DNA from 2 places in the Bacillus spongiae genome. Region 1 is predicted to be linked to the other one. Evidence: predicted binding sites of a transcription regulator. Region 1 holds the regulator's gene; the other holds the start of a gene.
The links. Region 1 encodes NrdR, which represses ribonucleotide reductase genes. Its sites were predicted from a motif close to AACACNATATATNGTGTT; they were not measured.
Positions count from the first base shown of each region.

Region 1 (3,198 bases):
TTCAATATACATACTAAATTCAAAATCAATAGCTAGTGCGCAAAATATTTAAAAAGGTTATTGCAAAATGAAAATAAACAAAGTATACTATTTTTCGTGAACTTCTTGATTGCAAAAAGTACTTATATGGCTACTTAAAGGGTTAGGACCTCTTCGGACTAACTTTCCCCCGTGGTAGTTATATTACTGCGTTAGAGTTGAGTTCATTTTGACAAAAAAAATCGATGTCAAAGGGGGAAGCGACTAATGGAAACAATGGGTCGTCATGTAATTTCAGAATTATGGGGCTGTGACTTTGAAAAGCTAAATAATATGGAAAAAATAGAGCAAATTTTTGTAGATGCTGCATTAAAATCAGGTGCTGAAGTAAGAGAGGTTGCCTTTCATAAATTTGCACCACAAGGTGTGAGTGGAGTAGTGATAATTTCTGAATCTCACTTAACTATTCATAGTTTCCCAGAACATGGTTATGCTAGTATAGATGTATATACATGTGGGGATATGGATCCGAATATTGCCGCAAATCATATTGCAGATGCATTAAATGCACAAACACGTGAAAATATTGAAATTCCACGAGGAATGGGTCCTGTTCAAATGAAACGACCGGAAGTAAAAGCGCTATAATGCTGATAAATACAAAAGAGGTGTATGTCAACATACACCTCTTTTCGTTATATTACTGTCAGATCATTTGACATTAAACTGATTTTACATAAGGAGGAGTAAAAAATGGCTGGTCTAAAAACACTTTTTATTCGTTTTAGTCAGGAATGTGAAACATCGGATATGCATCAAGACCAAGAGCTACAAACACAATATTATAAAGCATCTTTTGACAAAGTAATGTCAATCGTTGAGGAATTATTTTCCTCAAAAGAATACAAAATTCAATCTGTGTCCAAAGATCATGGGGAAATTTCAGTAGGAAAAAGTGGGAAACTTTTTATAGTAGCTACTGTTTTAACAGTTCAGCCTTTTGAAACGGCTGTAGATTTTAAAGTAACTGCTGATAAAACAGTCATCACAGGGGCATACCCTAGATTAAAAACAGAAATCCTTTCCTACTACAGAAAACTGAATCAACAATTAACTCCTGTAAAAAAATAAGGCGATTGGCCTTATTTTTTTATTTTTTCAGAGTAGAGCAAAAGATTCTACCCTATCACGTTCCTTCTTCACTTGTGTAATAGACGTCTTTTCTATAAGATAAAAGAAATAGATATTTGTTTGAGCGGAGTTGATGAAATGAAATGTCCATCTTGCCATACGAATGCAACGAGAGTTGTCGATTCACGTCCAGTTGATGATGGCCGTTCGATTAGAAGAAGAAGAGAATGTGAAGAATGTACTCATCGATTTACGACATTTGAAAAGATTGAAGAACTTCCGTTGATTGTCGTTAAAAAGGAAGGTACAAGGGAAGAATTTAGTCGGGAAAAAATGTTGAGAGGGCTCATAAAAGCATGCGAGAAACGTCCAGTTGCATTAGAAGAATTGGAACAAATTACGTCCTCTATTGAAAAGGAGCTTCGAAGAGAAGGTAGTTCAGAAATTCATTCGGAAATAATCGGCGAGAAAATCATGGATCGATTAGCAAAAGTGGATGAAGTTGCATACGTACGATTTGCATCCGTATATAGGCAGTTTAAAGATATAAATGTATTCCTTGATGAATTAAAAGAATTAATAAAAAAAGAGCAATCATGAGCTAAAGGAGTTTGTTTTAGCTCTTTTCTCTATTTATTATGAAATAGACGTAAAGAAAGGTTGAAGGGGTATGAACAAACACTGGAAAGAACTCCAACCAGTGGATATGTATCAAATAAAGGTGAATGGTATTTTGCATGAATATCATCGACAGGTGTTGACGTTTTTATATCAGCCCTTAATCGGGACAGAATGCTACAGTTTTTATATGACATTATGGGCTGAAGTGGAAAGGCAATCACAATTGTCGGAGTCTAACTCACATTATCACCTCATGAATTTTTTATCCTTTAACATTCAGGAAATTTATGAAGCTCGCTTGAAGCTGGAGGGGATGGGGTTGTTGAAAACGTACGTAAATCGCTCTGATGATTTGCGTCATTTCATATATGAAATTCAGCCTCCACTGTCACCAAATGCATTTTTTACTGATGGCATGCTTAATGTTTACTTATATCGGAAAATTGGGAAGTCACATTTTTTAAAGTTGAAGGACTTCTTTTCATCAAATAGTATAAGCCATAATGATTACATTGACGTAACACGTTCGTTTCAAGATATCTTTTTATCGTCTCATACCATTTCATTGCTTGATCAAGAAGCAGAGCAACATAGCCAAGTAGATGATACGAAAGAATTACTTGAAGAAAAGCAAAATAAAGGTTTACAGCTAGATTCCCATCATTTTGATATGGATCTATTATTAGCTGGCTTATCAGAATCTATGGTTCCTAGAAGGGCATTTACACACAAGGTAAAAGAAGTCATAGGAAAGCTCTCTTATTTATATGGCATAAACGCTGTGCAAATGAAGAATATTGTGCTGCAAGCCATGGTTGCAGAGGATGAAATTGATGTTGATTCGCTGCGGAAAGCTGCGCGCGATTGGTTTCAAGTTCAACATGGCGAGGTATTTCCTCATTTAGCAATGAAAGTGAGCCATAAACAAACGGTTACGGATCCGAAAACACAAGAAGAGAAGTTAATCTATTATTTAGAGAATACGTCACCGAAAGAACTACTTTCTGATCTGTCAAACGGGGCAGAACCAACATCAGGTGATATGAAGATAATAGAAGGAGTCATCTTTAATCAAAAATTACCATTAGGGGTAATCAATGTTCTCATTCATTATGTAATGTTGCGCACGGATATGAAGCTAACGAAGGGATACGTTGAGAAAATCGCTTCTCATTGGGCAAGAAAGAACATAACCAACGTCAAAGATGCTATGGCGGTAGCGAAACAAGAGCATCGACAATATCTAGACTGGGCAGATGGTAAAAAAGAGAAGAAGACGACTAGGAAAAATACGATTAGAACTGAAAAATTGCCTGAGTGGTTTGAAGAATCTAGTGTGATGAAAAAAACAGAAGAACCGAATGAAGAACTATATGATTTTGAAGCAGAAAAGAAGAAGTTAGAAGAGAAGCTTAAGAAGTATAAAAAGTAGGAGGCTGTTATGGAACCAATCAATAAAACGCTAAA
Region 1 covers NZ_JBBAXC010000001.1:59,412-62,609, forward strand. Annotated here, with positions in the region: gene speD (adenosylmethionine decarboxylase) at 247-627, shown strand; gene WAK64_RS00285 (cytosolic protein) at 733-1,110, shown strand; gene nrdR (transcriptional regulator NrdR) at 1,249-1,710, shown strand; gene WAK64_RS00295 (replication initiation and membrane attachment family protein) at 1,781-3,163, shown strand; gene dnaI (primosomal protein DnaI) at 3,173-3,198, shown strand, end outside.

Region 2 (3,198 bases), on a different contig from region 1:
GTTTCATCATCGTTAGCTCCTTCGAGGAATGGAAAGCTGCCTTTTTCTTTCGCAAGATTAACAGATGTTTGATACGCTGTTACGGCAATCGTTTTAAAGACTTCCTCTACTAATTCATTTCCTTCAGGAGATCCGTATTCTTTCTCACAATATATTAATAAATCGGCAAGGCCCATTACACCAAGGCCCACTCGTCGCTCTCCAAGTGCTTGTTTTTTGTTTTCATCTAGAAAATAAGGAGTGGCGTCGATAACGTTATCTTGCATTCTGACACCCACCTCAACCGTTTGCTTTAATTTCTCAAAATTAACGGTCTTCGTTTCTTTTTCTGCGAATTGAGCTAAATTAATGGCCGCCAAATTACAAACAGAATAAGGTGCAAGTGGTTGTTCACCGCATGGGTTTGTCGCCACAACTTTTTGATCATAAGCTTTTGCATTCGTTTTATCGTTGGCATTATCGATAAAGAAAATACCAGGTTCAGCAGAATATGTCGCACAAATATTGATTAAATTCCATAACTCTCTTGCACGAATTTTTCGATATGAACGTACTTTATGACCCATCTTTTCCCACTCACGTACATCCCCTACTTTTTGCCACTCGTTATTGTACACTTCCATATCACGTTCATTATAGCTTTCAACATCTGGAAAACGCAGCTCGTACTCTCCATCATTTTCAACAGCTTCCATAAAATCATTTGTTAAACAAACAGATATATTAGCCCCTGTTAAAAACTCTGAATTATGAACACTGTAGTTACCGCCCGTTTGTAATTTTTCTTCAGCATTTGAAATAATATTTTCGTCAAACCCGCCAAACCCTTCAATGTGTTTGTAATTCACTATCCCTTGATACATCGCTTTTTCTTCTGAAGTTAGAGGCGTAAACTTCAACTTGTTGATCGCCACTTTTTTTATTTGTTCATCTTCTGTATTTTCTAACAAAAAGCGAAGAATTGCCGGGTTTTGCATTTTCGAAATAATAAACTCTATAATATCTGGATGCCAGTCCGCCAGCATAATCATTTGAGCTCCACGTCTTGATCCACCTTGTTCAACTAGATGTGTTAGTTTCGCAATATCATCCAGCCAAGAAACAGATCCAGAAGATTTTCCATTTACTCCTTTTGCTAAAGTGTTACGTGGTCTTAAAGTGGATCCGTTCGTTCCAACTCCACCTCCACGGCTCATAATCTCCATTACCTGTTTTCGGTGTTCAGAAATACCTTCTCTTGAATCTTGAACAAAAGGCATAACATAGCAATTAAAATACGTTACATCCGTTGCCGCACCCGCTCCGTATAGTACTCGTCCAGCTGGTACAAAGTGTAACTTGGATAGTTCATGATAAAATTTCTCAAACCACTCTTGGCGTTTTTCTTCCGTTTTCTCCACGGCAGCTAGACCAGTCGCATTCCGTTTGGCAATTTGTTCATAATACACTTCGAGAGGTTTTTCAATGACATCTAAATTTCTTGAAACGATTCCAGTCTTGGCTTCAAGTGGGTGATCAATTGCACTTCTGAATTCTTCCTCAATCCACACATCGGCCATGTTTTGTTCCCAATCAATCTTCTTTATAAACCCTAGCCCTCGTGCCGGAAACTTAGGATCATCTTTTATCGTTAGTACGACAAAATCTCCCTCAGATAACGTCATTTTTTCTGTGTCCTTGAAAGAGTAACGATCGATCATGACTAACCGTGATACACCTTTGTGAGTCGTATTCATTTCTGACGTAACAGGATGAACCTGTGGAAATAAAGAAATATCCTTATTTAACCGTTCCACATTTATCGACATTTTACTATTTGAAGCAACTAACATATGTACAACCCCTTTTATCGTAGTAATGGCTACCATGGTTTCAATCTTGCTGTTGCAAATTCCGTAGCTATATATAGAAAATTATAATTTGTACTTTTCTCTAATTACACAATATATAGTATGTTCAACACATAAGAATATACTATATATAGAAAAAATGGTCAACCACCAAAATGTTTGTCAAATGAAAAATTTGCTAGTAAAACGAGAAAATCGAAGAAATGGGGAGAAAAAAATGCATTTCTCCTATTAATAGAAAATGTTTTGCAGTTGCACTATTTCTTCTTCTCTGAATCCCCCAATAGAATAGAAAAAAGCGACATATTGTCGCTTTTTGTAAAAAAATTATCTTTTAAAATTCCACTCTTTTGAAGCATATTTTTGTAATGCTAGCTCTTCAACATAATCCTTTTCCGTTTTCGATAATTCATACGGCTCTAATGTAATGGAAAGCCCATCTTCAAACCCCTTATGAAAAGCTGTTTTAGCTTCTTCAATTGAAACTCTCCGTGAGGAAATATCATTAATGGCAACAGCCTTATTTTTAAATGCCCGCTGCATTCTTTCCTTCACACGATCATTTGGATACTTGAAAAGACTAAATAACTTATCTTCATCGAGGTCCAACAGAATCGATCCATGTTGTAAAATAACCCCTTTTTGACGAGTTTGAGCACTTCCTGCTACTTTTCTTCCTTCAACAACTAGCTCATACCAGCTTGGTGCATCAAAACAGACAGAAGAACGGGGGTCTTTAAGGCTTTTACGTTCCTCATTCGTTCTTGGAATAGCAAAATAAGCTTCTAAACCCAATTGGTGGAATCCATTTAAAATCCCTTGAGAAATAACGCGATACGCCTCTGTCACCGTTTTGGGCATCTCAGGATGGTCTTCACTTACAATCACACTGTAGGTCAGCTCATGCTCATGGAGAACGCCACGACCTCCAGTAGGTCTCCGTACAAATCCTAACCCATGCTCTTTTACCATGTCTAAATTGATTTCACGATCAATCTTTTGGAAATATCCTATGGATAAGGTCGCCGGGTTCCACTCATAAAAACGAATCGTTGGCGGAATCTTCCCTTCGCTATGCCAATTAAGTAAGGCTTCATCTAAAGCCATATTATAATACGGTGAACATTCACCACTATCTATAAATCTCCATACTTCTTTTCCCATCATTTCACCCTCAATTTCATATCATAATCCGTCTATAGTCTATCAAATCAGTCTACTTTTTTAAAGAAGATGCACTTCCGTAAATTTTTCTTTTGATTATAATCCAAAAGATGAATATAATAGAATGTATCGTATTAGTTTGAAAGGGGCAAGAAAGTTGGCAACTTGGCAGATTTTATTAGTT
Region 2 covers NZ_JBBAXC010000011.1:14,049-17,246, reverse strand. Annotated here, with positions in the region: gene WAK64_RS13690 (vitamin B12-dependent ribonucleotide reductase) at 1-1,832, opposite strand, end outside; gene WAK64_RS13685 (lipoate--protein ligase family protein) at 2,178-3,014, opposite strand; gene WAK64_RS13680 (rhodanese-like domain-containing protein) at 3,139-3,198, shown strand, end outside.
Region 2: the regulator NrdR is predicted to act here: its motif matches at 1,938-1,955, upstream of WAK64_RS13690 (vitamin B12-dependent ribonucleotide reductase).